Regions from separate parts of the Pseudoalteromonas sp. 78C3 genome, predicted to be linked through region 2. Evidence: predicted binding sites of a transcription regulator. Region 2 holds the regulator's gene; the other holds the start of a gene.

Region 1 (7,514 bases), on a different contig from region 2:
GATTTTATTCAGCGTTTTCAGAAAAAAGCGTTACCAGATGAAATCCCAGAGCTGACAATCACTATCGCAGAAGATACTATTTTAATTGCTAACTTGCTTAAAGAAGCAAATTTAGTAGTTAGTACGTCAGAAGCAATGCGTATGATTAAGCAAGGTGCAGTTAAACTTAACGGTGAAGATAAAATCACTGACACCAAACTTGAAATAGCAAAAGGCACAACAGCTATTTACCAAGTAGGTAAACGTAAGTTTGCAAACATCACTGTAGCTTAAATACCGTTTGAAAACTAAAAAACCAGCCTAGGCTGGTTTTTTAGTGCTCGTATTTTGGGGTCTGTAAATAGTTACGAGGTAGTCACTAAATAGTCACTAAATCACTTTTAATATTTCAATACTTACAATTACTAACAACCAAAATACACGCGCCTGATTTAATCTATTAATTATTACAGGTATATCCTCGGGTGTAGGTAGTCTATCAGTACCTATACGCATTTTATTAAAGCGAGTACCCAAATAAACTGCAGGCCCGCCCAGCTGCACACCAAGTGATGCAGAGCATGTGCTTAGTAGCCAACCTGTATTTGTTTGGTAAAAATGTCTGCCATAATGCTTTATGTAGTGCATGCTTTGTTTGCTCGCTCTACTTGCTGCAATAGTTAAAGCGAGTAAGCGCATTGGAATATACTCAATAATAAACAAGAGAGTTTTAAGCGGTTTTAAAAAGTAGCTATTTGGGGATATATCACTACGCCAGGCTTGTTGTATTAAAGTAAGCAATCGATAGGCGAGGGCAGCAATAGGGCCAAAGGCTAAAAATATAAATATAACTACGAAATAGTATCGAGCAGTGCGCAGTATTAAGCTTTCAATTAATGCTTTAATAATACCAGGAGATGAAAGCCTATTAACTTCACGGGCAAGCAGTGGTTTTAGTAATTCGCGTGCTGTCGATTTTTGATTTTGTTTAGTTAGCTTTGCAATGCGAAGTGCTTTTTTATCAATACTCTTACTTTCTAAGCATAAGTATAAAATAAGACCTGCGAGTAATTCAGGGTAAAAAGCAAACTCGAGTAGTAGCACTACAATAATGAGAATGACACTTAAAATGAGCGTGCTTGCGAGTATAGCTGCCAAATATTGATAGCTTTTAGGTTCTTTGCTTTTGTATATGCGCTTGCCAATAGCACTAAAAACAGCATTTAACGCTGTATTAGGATGATACCAGCTAATAAGGGGAATAAAGCGCTCAGCAAGGAGCGCTAGTATGAAGGCAATAAAGTCCAAGTGGTTTTGAACAATATTGCTAAGCATTTACAGAGACACTGCAGTTAGCTTTTCTAAAAGTGCGACAACCATTTTAGATGAGTTGATTGATGCTGTTTCTAGGTATTCTTCAAATGATTGTGGTGACTCTTTACCTGCTATATCAGACATTGAGCGAATTACAACAAATGGTGTGTTAAGCGTAAAACACGTTTGTGCAATTGAAGCGCCTTCCATTTCAACGGCAAGCATTGTAGGAAAATCACTGCGTGCTTTATCGATACGCACAGGGTCACACATAAATGTGTCACCAGTACAAATTAAGCCAACAAGTGTTTTAACATCACTGATTTGTTCGATTGTTTGTTGTGCTGCTTCAACTAATTTAGGGTGAGCTGCAAAGCCTGCTGGCATTTGTGGTACTTGGCCAATTTCGTAGCCAAAAGCAGTAACATCTACATCGTGATGACGTACTTCTGACGAAATTACTACGTCGCCAACACTTAGAGAAGGATCGAATCCACCGGCAGAGCCTGTGTTAATTACGCAATCAGGTTTGAAGTTATCAATCAGTAAGGTAGTTGCAATTGTTGATGCTACTTTACCAATACCAGATTGAACAAGTGTTACTGTGTTACCAGCCAATTCACCAGTATAAAAAGTGAAACCTGCTTTAGTTAAAATTTGTGGGTTTTGCATCGCTTCACGTAAAATTTTAACTTCTGGCTCCATTGCGCCAATAATACCAACATTCATAATGTTTAATTCCTGAGTTTGAATCACTTGATTATACGTGAAGTTAGCAATAAAAAACAAAAAAGCGAGCTTGTTTATGAGCTCGCTTTAAATACTTTTTAGGAGAGTATTTAATTTGGTTTTTAAATTTCAGCTAAAGCAGTTGTTTGTGCTTTGGCTTGAGAAGGTGAAAGTACCGCTGGCTTATGTGAGCGATTACGAACAGGGCGCTGCGTTTGTGTTGCTGCAGGCTTACCAAGTTTAAACATAATTGCATCGCGTACTTCAGAAGGACGGTAGCCTGATTTAACTTTCATACGAATATGTGGAATGCCCGCAGACTCTAGTGCACCGTTTACAAACCAGTCGCGTTGAGCTTTGTGACCATCTTTATTCGCATTGTTAACTAGGTCAACGGCCGCAACAATAGTGAGTTTTTCTTTATCGATTAATACAAAGTCGAGTTGCTTATTTTTAGCTTTAGCTAAAGCAGCACGTTTAGATTTAATAGAAAGACCTTGCTTACAGTCAATAACGTCAATTAACTTAACGCGACTAACAATTTTATATTGATCGCCTACAGCACGCTCGAGAAGATTTAAAAAAGCGCCTTCAACCTGCGTAAAAACAGTTTGCTTGCGGGTAAAAGGATACGGGTTTCCGCCATCGTCATTAAATTTTGACGCAACAACAGAAGCCCCGACAACTAATACTAGAATTAATAATAAAGCGAATTCCATACGGTAACTCCATAACAACAAATTGACACTGCTCAAATAAAGCAATTTACGTGCCTAAAAAGTATGAGTTATAAAATAATTACCAACTGTTTGTAAAAGCTAAAACTATGTAGCTATTAAGCTTTGTATCCACCTTCAATACCTTTAACCGCAATAGCTACAGCATCGTGTGCATGGAGTGATTCATAATGGTTTATTTGCAGCCAGTAATCGCTGTAATTGTCAGCATCTAGCAAGGCTTTAATTTTACGCGCTGCATCTTCACAAAACATAAGATTTTGACCATTTAAACGGGCAAATTCTTGCTCGTCTTCGCGTTTTACTGCCGCTTGTACAGGCGTTTTAAGTTCAGCTTCGAGGGTGTTTATTAGAGTCACTACGTCAAATTCTTGAATATTGCTATCAAGCTTTACTTTTACGTTGGCAATAGAGCGCTGCGAGTGAGGTGTAGCAACTATGCCTTGTGTAGTGCCTAGCCATTCGTGCACATCTTTTTGGCTTAAAGTTTCTTGGTTAAACTTTTCGTTAAACGCGTTTTGTATAAGCTGGCGTGCAAGTGCTGCAGAGCAAGGGCATGTTGAAGAATAGGTAACATCTACGGTTAGCTCGTAGCTAATAATGTTATTTTCAATTGTACTGGTAAGTACAACTGGGTAGCTTTTCCAGCCCGCTTTACCACTTAATAGTGATTTACGGCGTAGCGGTAATTCAAATTTAAATTCAATTTGTGCTTTATCACTCAGCCCTTCGTGGCTAGTTATAAAAGTATCGAGTGCTTGCGCTATTGTTTGCGGATTGACTTGCTGCTCAGTTGAAAGCAGGTCAAGTGCTAAAAATAGACGTGACATATGAATGCCTTTGGCATCTTCTTTATGCAAATTTACAAATGCACGAGCTTTGGCATTTACTGTAACTGGAGATAAGTCTCGTGACTCAAAAATAAATGGCAGTTCGATTTCGCCCATGCCAACCCAGTCTAATTTACCTGTTTGTAAAGCGGGTGCAGTGTCTGCTATATCTGGCATATTGGTTTGCATGTGCGCTACTCGTATTTTGGAGATAATAAAGCGGGGCATTTTACACTAAATAATTTATTGCTGAAATGATGAGTTTAAGAGATGAGCAAAATCAAACATGAAAAATTCTGTTTTTATCGCACAACATGGGTAGTGGTAGGAGAAAAATGCTAAAATCTGGGAAAATGGTATGTTTATACATGCGCATTGCCTTCTTTATATTTAAGCACACAGCTAAGAGATAAAATTACGTATGACCGATTATTCTTTGAGCCCTTGGGCTCGGGTACTTTCCAGCTCAATAACGCGATTTGGTGAATTTAAAACCGCAGCTATTTGTTACACTTTATTTTTAACTGTATCTCTTATTTTATCGAGCATGTTTTATTATGTTGCGATAGGCGAATTACACCTTGTTGATATTTTGGCTGTGGTATTTTTTACTGCTGTGGTTTCTCCTTTAATTATAAGTGTATTACTTAATTCAATTCGTCAATTAGATGCCTCGTATGCTTATTTAGATAGCGCAACCAAACAGGAAAAACTCTTAAACCAAACCCTAAAAGACAACATTAGCCGTTTAAATATTGAAATTGATGAGCGTAAAATGGCATTTCATGCCAAGCATCGCGCTATTGAAGAGCTGCGCCGAGAAATTGCTGAGCGTAAAAAAACACAACAAGAACTTGCCCAACAAAGTATGTTGCAACGCTCAATCGTTGATTCATCTCCCGATTTATTTTATTACCGCGATAACAACGGTGTATTTGCCGGCTGTAATAAAATGTTTGAAGAGGTAATGGGAAAATCAAGTAGTGAGCTAATAGGAAAAACGGTTGAGCAGATATTCCCGAGTCATTTTTTATCTGAGGTTTTAGCAACCGATAAAGAAGTAGAGCAAAGCCATAAAGCGCTGACTATCGATGTGGGTTATGAAGTAAATGGTGAAACACGTTGGTTTGAGCTGCGTAAATTACCTTTTATAAATGATGACGGTGACTACATTGGTTTACTGGGTTTTGGTCGTGATATCACTAGCCGTAAAGAAGCAGCACAAGCGCTCGAAACTGCCTATAAAGACAAAGGTAAGTTTATTGCTACGCTGAGCCATGAACTACGTACTCCTTTAAATGGCATTGTTGGTTTAACGCGTATGTTATTAGATACAGAGCTTAATAAGCAGCAGCGTAGTTGGGGTAATACTATTTTTTCGAGTGCTGAAACACTCGGTAATATTTTTAACGATATTATAGATTTAGATAAAATAGATAGAGATCAGCTCGATATAGCAACTAATTCTATTAATGTGTCAGACTTTATAAACGATGTAGTTAATTTTGCAGGCTTAATAGCAGAGCAAAAAGAGCTTGAGTTTGATATTAAGCGCAATGGCATACTTGATGTTTACGCGCAGCTCGATCCGACTCGATTACGCCAAGTTGTTTGGAACTTAATTAACAACGCCGTTAAGTTTACTCAGCAAGGCAAAGTAACACTCGAATGCAGCAGAGAAAATCGCGTAGAAGGCCCATGGTTAGTTATTAAGGTACTAGATACAGGTCAAGGTATTCCACCAGAGCAGCTTGCCCATATATTTGATATGTATTACAAAGCGCCGGATTTAAAAGGGACTAACGCGATAGGCTCAGGTATTGGTTTAGCTGTAACTAAGGCACTTGTAAGTGCAATGAAAGGGATAATTACGGTAAATAGTACTGAAGGCGAAGGAAGTTGTTTTACAGTGCAAATACCGCTTAGTTTATGTGTTGCACCAACAGAGCAAAGTTATGTTGGCCGTGGTTTGTATATTCTACTAGTAGAAGATGTGCCTCTTAACGCCGAAATTGCTACAAATCTATTAGAGCAACGAGGCCATGAAGTGTTATGGGCTGAAACCGGTGAAGATGCACTCTCATTCGTCGAAACCGAAGATGACTTAGATTTAGTACTACTTGATATGCAATTGCCAGATATAAACGGTGACGTGGTTGCTAAGCAAATACGTTCAGATAGCCACTTTGATAAATTACCTATTGTTGCTTTAACTGCCAATGTACGCAGTGCTGAAAAAGAGCTTGAAGGTATATCAATACAAGGTGCGTTGGCTAAGCCAATTAACACAGTTAAGCTTGATAAAATGCTGGCTGACTTATTTGGCATTAAACAAAGTGAATGCACAGAGCCACAGCTAAAAGTAAGTGAAGAAGCGCTAAAGGGCATTGATGCACACTTATTAGATATTGAAACAATAGAAGACTTTGTAAATTCGATGGGCTTGGTTGTATTTAGACGCAGTAGTCAGTTATTTGAAAAGCTAAGTCCACAATATCAGCAAGAATTACTTACTTCATTAAATGCCGGCGATAGAGAAGAGTATGAATCAGTAGCGCATAAACTTAAAGGTGCGGCTGGATCGGTAGGTTTAAATGATGTGCAGCTTCATGCCAAAATAATGGAGCATGGTGCGATTGATGAATCTGATGAAGTGTTAAAGCAGTGGTTAGATGTTTTAGCAGATAAAATAAATGAAGGACAAAAAGCCCTTCATTTATTTTTACAGCAATTAGAGTAAAACTAATTAGCTCTAATTAAGCGTCAATTTTACCAATGAAACGGTAACCTTCACCATGGATGGTGCTGATTAACTCTGACGTTGAGTTATCACTTTCAAAATGCTTACGAATGCGACGAATAGTAACATCAACAGTACGGTCATTTGCACGAAGCTCACGGCCTGTCATGTGCTTGATTAATTGCTCACGACTAAAAATACGACCTGGAGAATCAAGCATTAAACGAAGTGCTCTGTACTCACCTTTTGGTAAACGTTTAGCGTCGCCATTTGGAGAAGTAAGACAACGGCTATTCTCATCAAGTTCCCAACCGTTAAACGTAATAACACCATTTGTTTCTAGTGCTGACTCTTCACCGCCTAAAGCAGTACGAGTAATAAGGTTGCGAGCTCTAATAGTTAATTCACGCGGGTTGAATGGCTTAGTAACGTAGTCATCTGCGCCAATTTCAAGACCTAAAATACGGTCAACATCGTTATCACGACCCGTTAGAAATATAAGACCTACTTTACGCTTTTGGCGTAATTCACGGGCTAAAATAAGACCGTTTTTACCAGGAAGGTTGATATCCATAACTACAAGATTAACGTCATCGTTATTTGTAAGCTTGTCATGCATATCATCGCCATCAATGGCTTCAATAACTTTGTACCCTTCAGCTTCAAATAAACTAACTAGGTTCAGTCGAGTTACGTCTTCATCTTCTACGATTAGAATGACTGGCGTTTGCATTATTAATTAACCTTTTGGAATATTTTATTTATAAAAAAAACCGGTGACGAATTTATAACCGATTACTAGAGATTATAGGATTATACCCATTTGTTAACAAGGAAAAAACAAATTGGATAAAAATAAAACAGTAGGGTGTCCAAAGTCTACTAAAAAGGGCAGTGCAAAAACTACTGTTTAATTGATATATACGTGGATGTAGCTATTTGAATCATAAAGTCGAAGCCATTTTCCTTTAATAATTGATACATCATTCAATCAAACAAGGTACTTAAAATAATCAGACTAATTCAAAGCAAAACTATATCACTTTCTAACCTTTCATCAATGTATGTGATACAGCAAAGATAAAAAAGTTCATAAATCGCTTGGTAATATTTATTTAATGCAATTAAATAATGTTACGCGCTTATCACATGCCTCATTAATGAGGTCATTAAATGCTAATTCAA
Region 2 (8,154 bases):
GAATTAGTAACGCATCATGTAGGTGGCTACTTAAAAATAGCGCCAGAGCATACAGAGGATGGTCCATTATCAAAAATGATGAAACCAGGTATGGGGGCGTACGATCAATTTAAAGAATTATTTGATAAGTACTCTAAAGAAGCCGGTAAAAAGCAGTATTTAATTCCTTACTTTATATCTGCTCACCCAGGGACAAAAGATGAAGACATGGTAAACATGGCTTTATGGCTTAAATCAAACGACTTTAAGCTTGATCAGGTACAAAATTTTTACCCATCACCGATGGCTAATGCGACGACTATTTACCACACAGAAATGAACTCTTTACGTAATATAAAAAACAATACAGAAGTTGTTCCAGTACCTAAAGGTGCTCGCCAACGTAGATTACATAAAGCTATTTTACGCTACCATGATGCAGCAGGTTGGCCGATGATACGTGAAGCACTGCGTAAAATGGGTAAAGCTAATTTAATTGGTAAAGGGCCTAACTGTTTAGTGCCTGAAGAAGGGCGTGATGAAAAAGCAGGTAAAGGTGGCAGTAAAGGCGGACGTCCTGCACTAACGCGACATACCGGTTTTAGCCAATTTAAAAAGGCAAACACTAAACCAAAAGTAGGCGGTAATCGTCAAAGTACACGTTAGTGATTCAATCTAATAACAACTAGTAGATTAGTTTAATTACGCTAAGGTTTTTTAAAACCTTTTTAATACGTAAATTAAGTAAACCTTGCTCTTTATTATCTATATTATTGTAGGTGATAAAGAGCGAGCTTTTAGAAACCCCTCTTGAGATAGCACATATTTAGTGCCTATATACTTGCAGTTAGTTTTTTCTTAAAACGTTGATGATAACCACAAACGTAATTTAAGTGACCATAACGGCTGAATGCCTGTTAGCCCTTGCGTCATTTTATTATCTTTTAAGATTATATAAGATGGCGTGACTTGCCCTTGCCAATCGGCAAATATCTCACCGTGTTGATCGTTGACAGTGATAAAACTGTAGCCATGATCATTTAGATACTCATGTATTTTTTGATCCGAACCTGATTTTATTGCGATGCTCACTACAGGGTAGTTATTCTCGTTCGCGAGTTTGTTTATGGCAGGGGAGGTAATACTACAAATAGGGCACCAAGTTCCCCAAAAATAGACAAGTGTTGGTTTATCTTGGCTCATTGCTGCTAAATCAATGTTTTGCCCTTTATAATCTATTAATTGTAATTGAGGATTTGCTGGCATAACAGGTTGTCGCCACCAATTTACAGCGTTATAAATTACGAAAAATATGAGACCATATATCAACACACTTTTTAATATTGATAGGCCTTTTTGTTTTGGCGTTTTTTTAGGTGTGTCTTTTTTATTTTTGGTATCCGTTGTCATAGTTGCAGCTTTACCCTAAGTGTTTTTTACTTTAGTTATTTGCAAAAGTTTCTAATTTAAACCAGCAACCAAGTAGCAGTACCTAAAAAGGCGAATATACCCACAATATCTGTCACCGTGGTTAGCACCACACTCCCTGCAAGTGCTGGGTCTATATTCATTCTTTTAAGAATAATAGGGATACTCGCACCAGCAACACCTGCCACCACTAAGTTCATAAACATAGCGAAGGCGAGTACGCCACCAAGCATAAAGTCCCACTGCCATAGGGCAATAACACCTGCAATTAACAACGACCACAAAACACCGTTTAACGCGCCAATAGCAAGCTCTTTCATCATTAAAAAGCGTTGGTTAGTTTGATTTATATGACCTACCGCAATACCACGAATAACAAGCGTTAATGATTGGCTACCTGCAACACCGCCCATAGAAGGGACAATACCGTTAAGTACAGCTAAAATAGGTAAAACATCTAAAGTGCCTTCAAAAAAGCTAGCTACAAAAGCAGCTGCAAGTGCAGTTAGTAAGTTGACACCTAACCAAACTGAGCGTTTTTTAGAGCTTTTTAGTACTGGCGCAAAGGTATCTTCTTCATCATCAAGGCCGGCTAAGCCCAATAAACTATGCTCAGCATCTTCGCGGATTACGTCAACGATGTCATCGATAGTGACACGGCCAAGGAGCTGATCGTTATCATCGACTACGGGGGCCGATATCCAATTATGACGTTCAAATAATTGCGCGACTTCACTTTCATCCATAGAGATTGGAATGGATTCACAATCTTCATCCATTAAATCACGAACAATTTTTTCTGGCGGGTTAGTTAATAATGTACTCAGCGATAAAGCGCCTATAAAGCAGTTATGCTTATCAACAACGTACAAGTCATCGGTACCTTCTGGTAACTCGCCGCGTAGCCTAATATATCTAAGTACAACATCAAGCGTAACGTCAGGGCGGATGGTCACCGTATCGGTGTTCATTAGCGCGCCAGCAGAACGCTCTTGATACGAAAGTGCTTGTGTTGCACGCTCACGGTCTTGAATGTCCATCGCGCTAACAACGTCTTTATAAACGGTGTCCGGCAGACTACGTAATACTTCACCTAAGTCATCGTGGCCCATATCTTCTGTTGCGGCTGCAATGTGCTTAGGTTCCATTTGGGCAATAATGCCTAAACGAACATCTTCTGATAGTTCTTCAAGAACATCACCTTGCACATCAGGATCAACCAACTGCCAAAGGAGTCGGCGAATTTTATGCGGTGATGATTCTAGTAATAATGCGGTATCACAAGGAGCTGTTTTTGCGAGCATGCGCCTAACTTGAACAAATTGACCACTATTGAGTGACTTAGTCACCTGTTTTAGTTGCTGTAGTGGGTAATCTTGTTCAAAAGCTTCAGGCATTGGCGTCCTTTATAAATTTTTATATTACTTTATGGGGAGAGGTGAGTTAACTGGCGTCACTAACCGTATTTATTTTATATATCTGTTTTAATTGGGGCATTAGTAATGCGAGCATTATTTTTATAACTGTTTATTCTTGTTCATTAAAACGTTGTGCTATTAATTCTCCAACAGCATGTAAAGCTTGCTCAGAATCGGGGCCTTTGCATACAACTTTTACTTCTTTTCCTTGGCTACTTTCAAGTAACATTAGTGCAAGTACGCTATCGCCTGCGGCTTCTTTGTCATCTTGAAATAATGTAATTGTCGCATCAAACTGCACTGCCAATTGGGCAAGCACGGTGGCTGCTCTGGCGTGCAATCCTAATTTGTTTTTTATTAAAAAAGTGTCTTCACAATGCATAACTTACTCTACCTAAGCTGAACAGGTGATTATTCAGCTATATTATTTTTCTTGTTCGCGATGGCGAATTTTCACATTGGGATGTGTCATTGCAAAACTTTCACCGATAGTTTGCGCTAAATATACAGAGCGATGTTGTCCGCCTGTACACCCAATGGCAATGGTTAAATAACTGCGGTTATTTCGCTCTAAGTGCGGTAACCACGTTTGTACAAATGTTTGAATTTGCCATGTGAATTTTTGCACTATGCTGTGATTGGCCAAATAATCTTTAACGGGTTGATCTAACCCATTTAAAGGTTTTAATTCAGGTTCCCAATGTGGATTTGGTAAAAAGCGTGCATCAAATACGTAATCTGCTTCTTTTGGTATGCCGTGTTTAAAACCAAACGATTCAAAAGTGACAATCAGTTGTTTATCTTTTTTACCTAAAATCTTTTCACGAATAGATTCAGCGAGTTGATGAACACTCAAATCAGTCGTGTCTATCATAAAGTCGGCGCGGGTGATTAATACATCAAGTAATTCTTTTTCTTTTTTGATGGCTAAATCAAGAGGCAACGAGTCAATTGATAGTGGGTGTAATCTACGAGTTTCAGAAAAACGTTTTATCAATGTTTGATCGTCGCTATCTAAATAAAATAACGTAGGGTTTGCAAAGCCTGGCAAGTATTCAAGAATATCGTTAAATTCATCTTGTTGTTTAGGGATGTTCCGTACATCAATGCTAACAGCAATTTTATCGTAGCTATCAGACACACTGCGAACTAATGAAGGAAGCAAGTTAACTGGAATATTATCTACGCAATAATAACCTAAATCTTCTACAATGCGTAAAGCAACCGACTTTCCAGAACCAGAACGGCCGCTTATGATAATTAACTCCATTTAACACCCTTTATAAAACTATGATTGATTGATAATAACTTGGTAAAGCTCAGTATCTGATTTTGCACTGCGTAACTGTTTACAAAAATCTTTGTTGTTTAGTTTATCAGCAATGGTTGCTAGAGTCTTTAAGTGCTGCTGGTTATCGCCATCTGGTACGATGAGTGCGACGAAAATATCAACAGGGCGATTATCGATTGCATCAAAATTTATTGGAGTTTCGCTAACGAGTACTAAAGCCAAAGGCTCTTCTGCACCGCTCATTCTTCCATGAGGAATGGCAATGCCACGCCCTATACCTGTACTACCCAATTTTTCTCTGCTCATTAAAGCATTAAGAATATCTTGTTGCGGTAAATACGGAAGTTTGTCGTGAGCAAGTTCGCTAATGAACTCTAAAATTCTTTTTTTGCTATTAAAAAGGACCGCAGCTTTGCTGCAGTCCTGGCATATAAGTGAGCTTAATTTCATCATATTAGTGTCGAGCAAGCTTCTCTTTGTGTTTAATTACTTGTCGATCGAGCTTGTCGATCAACGAGTCAATGGCGGCATACATATCTTGATGTTCTGTAGAGGCAAATAACTCAGCACCGCTTACGTGTATGGTGGCTTCTGCTTTTTGATTTAATTTTTCTACATCGAGAATGACATGAACATTATTAATATGATCAGAGTGTCTTTCTAGCTTCGCAAATTTGGTATTAATATAGTCTCTTAGTGAATCGGTTAATTCTACGTGACGACCAGTTAAGTTTAGTTGCATAAGCATTACCCTCTTTTTTTGCGTCTTAAATCAAACTTTTACGTTGATTTGACGGTGGAATAGCCAGAGATTCGCGGTATTTTGCGATTGTACGTCTCGCTACTTTAATTCCTTGCTCAGCCAATATATCCGCTATTTTGCTATCACTCAATGGTTTTGCTGAGTTTTCTGCTGCGATTAATTTTCGGATAAGCGCACGGATTGCTGTAGATGAACATTCACCACCGTTTTCGGTGCTTACATGGCTTGAGAAAAAGTATTTAAGCTCAAATATACCACGGGGTGTGTGCATATACTTTTGGGTTGTTACGCGCGAAATTGTTGATTCGTGCATTTCTACCATTTCAGCAACATCATTTAAAACCATTGGTTTCATGGCTTCAGGACCGTGTTCAAAAAAGCCTTGTTGTTGCTTAACAATACAATTTGTTACTTTTAATAGCGTGTCGTTTCTACTTTCTAAGCTTTTAATAAACCATTTAGCTTCTTGTAAATGCGAGCGAATAAACTGGCTGTCACCACTGGATTTTACAGTGCGAGACATTGCCGCGTATTGGCTATTAACACGAATTTTAGGCATGCTGTCTGGGTTTAACTCAACAACCCAGCGGCCTTTAATTTTTTTAACTGACACATCAGGAATAACATACTCAGATTCTTCTCTTACAATAGTATCTGCAGGTTTAGGGCTTAGAGTATGTATTAATGTCATTACTTCTTTAAGCTCTTCTTCTTTGAGCTTAGTTTTCTTCATTAATGTACGATAGTCACGAGCAGCTAATAAATCAATATGCTCGGTTAAAATCATTTTTGTTTCATTAATGTAAGGTGTTTCTTTATCAAACTGGTTAAGCTGAATACATAAACACTCTTGTAGGCTACGCGCAGCAATACCAACAGGATCAAACAGTTGGATGCGTTTTAATACAGCTTCAATTTCATCAAGTTCGACTTCGTTATCATCTTCGTTTTCTTGATTGAAGCTTTCTAAAATCTCTTCGCAGCTTAGTGTTAAAATACCTGAATCATCGACGGCTTCTACAATAGCAATAGCAATCGCTTCGTCTGTAGGGCTAAATGGCGTTAGTTGTAACTGCCACATTAAATACTCATGGAGCGTTTCAGTAGAGGCGCCTTGGTATATTGATTCGTCTTCAGGCATCGGACCCGATGATGCTGCTGGGGCGGCACTCATGTACTCATCCCAACTAACATCCATAGCCATGTCGTCACTTAGCGTGTCTTTTGCAAGTGCTTCACCACTATCTTGTTCGTATTCGCTTGGAGCATCATCGGCAGATGCGCTAACAGTTATGTCATCTGTATCTGCTTTTTGCTCGTTTTTACCAGCAGCGTCTTCTGAATAGTCTGCTTCTTCAACCTCTAATAGCGGGTTGCTGTCGAGAGCTTCTTGTATTTCTTGCTGGAGATCCAATGTACTGAGTTGCAACAAACGAATAGCTTGTTGCAACTGTGGAGTCATTGTAAGTTGCTGGCCCATGCGCAGCTGTAGTGATTGCCTCATGTATCTCTAACAATCCTTTTATGTTGTTATAATTAATACTAGCAGATGCTTAAAGACATGGCGTAAATGTTACAGCCTAAATTGCTCGCCTAAGTAAACATCGCGTACTGTTTTATCATTTAATACGTGTTCTGGAGTACCTGATGCAATCAGCTCCCCATGAGAAACAATGTAGGCTTTTTCACAAACATCAAGGGTTTCTCTTACGTTATGATCGGTAATTAATACACCAATCCCACGATTTTTAAGATGTTCTATTATTTTCTTTATATCTAATACCGAAATCGGGTCAACACCTGCAAATGGTTCATCCAGTAATATAAATTTAGGATCTGCTGCCAGCGCACGTGCTATTTCCACACGACGACGTTCGCCACCCGACAACGCCATACCTTGGCTATCACGAATGTGTTGTATGCTAAATTCATCTAATAATTTATCGAGAGTGTCTTCTCTAGCTTGTTTATTTAACTCTTTGCGCGTTTCTAAAATGGCCATTAAGTTTTGATAAACAGTCAGCTTTCTGAATATTGAAGACTCTTGCGGTAAGTAGCCAATGCCTAATCTAGCACGACTATGCATAGGTAAAAGAGTAATATCGTTATCGTCTATCGATATTTTACCTTTGTCGCTAGGTACAAGTCCTACTATCATATAAAACGTGGTGGTTTTACCTGCGCCGTTAGGGCCAAGTAAGCCAACAATACTGCCAGCTTTGACTTCAAGGCCGACGTTTTTTACAACTTCACGGCCTTTATAGCTCTTTGCTAATAGCTCTGCTTTTAATGTGCTCATGGTTGACCTTTGTCGCTTTTTTTACTTTTTTTAGTCTCGATTGGCACTAAAATTGTGTGAACGCGGTCAGTTGAGTTTTCATCTTTTTCGGCACTGATTAGCTGCTGCTCTATATCGTAGGTAATGCTTTTAGCATTTATTTTTTGTCCCGCTTGCGATACTTGTGCATTACCAACAAGCGTTAAAAAACGCTTAGATACATCATAACGTACTTCGTCAGCACTGGCGCTCATAGTCGTGCCATCTGATTGCTTTTCTTCAAAGTGCGCAGGGCTACCTGTAGCAATTAATAATTGTTTATTATCACCAAGTTCATCGCGTTTATGTACTTCTAAGCGGTCGGCTGTGATACGGCGGTTACCGTGAATAATTTCAACGTTTTTCTCAAAAATTCCGACATTAGCTTTTAATTGACCTTCTTGCTTATCGGCGCTTATTGAAATTTGATTTGCAGTCGGTTGCGTGTTTTGCTCTGCAGCACTACTATTAAATGCTAGTATAAGTGTAGGAATAATAAGTGATTTTAATATTTTATTGGTCATAATATATGGTTCGCGTATGGTTAATTAGTTTTATCACTTCGGTTTTTAAGTCGGCTTCTAGGCCTTTACCAGTGATTTTTAAATTGGGTCCAGTGATGATAACGGGTTGCTCCGAACGCATTGTTAATAGCTTTATATCTACCTGAATATTATCAGCATTGATTTTGTCTATCATGGCGTTATCGGTTAAGTTTTTGGCAACCACATTGCCTTCTAAAATTAATTGTTTGTCTTCGTATAATGTTGCTTCGTCTGCATTTATTTGCCACGTTTGCTTTTCGTTATATAAAGTAAAAATAGGTTTTTCAAAAAACGTAAAACCTAATTGTTGATATAGCTCCATTTTAGCCGCAGTGACTTTGTGGCTAATTTTACCTTGTTCGTCATAGGCTGTTTGTTTGAGTTCTATGGCTATGTAATCAGGCTTGGCAATA

The links. The regulator sigma-54, encoded in region 2, starts transcription at its own class of promoters, with help from an activator protein. The targets are predictions, from matches to a motif close to GTTGGCACGNNNNTNGNNT.
Region 1: the regulator sigma-54 is predicted to act here: its motif matches at 2,781-2,799, upstream of CXF76_RS15980 (DUF2726 domain-containing protein).

Annotation. Positions count from the first base shown of each region.
Region 1 covers NZ_PJAV01000167.1:21,696-29,209, forward strand. The annotation lists gene tyrS (tyrosine--tRNA ligase) at 1-273, shown strand, start outside; gene CXF76_RS15970 (cobalamin biosynthesis protein CobD/CbiB) at 370-1,314, opposite strand; gene mtnN (5'-methylthioadenosine/S-adenosylhomocysteine nucleosidase) at 1,315-2,022, opposite strand; gene CXF76_RS15980 (DUF2726 domain-containing protein) at 2,145-2,741, opposite strand; gene folE2 (GTP cyclohydrolase FolE2) at 2,858-3,778, opposite strand; gene arcB (aerobic respiration two-component sensor histidine kinase ArcB) at 4,011-6,329, shown strand; gene arcA (two-component system response regulator ArcA) at 6,346-7,062, opposite strand.
Region 2 covers NZ_PJAV01000145.1:22,216-30,369, reverse strand. The annotation lists gene CXF76_RS10610 (YgiQ family radical SAM protein) at 1-645, shown strand, start outside; gene CXF76_RS10605 (protein disulfide oxidoreductase) at 838-1,389, opposite strand; gene mgtE (magnesium transporter) at 1,446-2,804, opposite strand; gene CXF76_RS10595 (HPr family phosphocarrier protein) at 2,935-3,207, opposite strand; gene rapZ (RNase adapter RapZ) at 3,250-4,095, opposite strand; gene ptsN (PTS IIA-like nitrogen regulatory protein PtsN) at 4,114-4,566, opposite strand; gene hpf (ribosome hibernation promoting factor) at 4,571-4,858, opposite strand; gene CXF76_RS10575 (RNA polymerase factor sigma-54) at 4,884-6,383, opposite strand; gene lptB (LPS export ABC transporter ATP-binding protein) at 6,453-7,178, opposite strand; gene lptA (lipopolysaccharide transport periplasmic protein LptA) at 7,175-7,720, opposite strand; gene lptC (LPS export ABC transporter periplasmic protein LptC) at 7,710-8,154, opposite strand, start outside.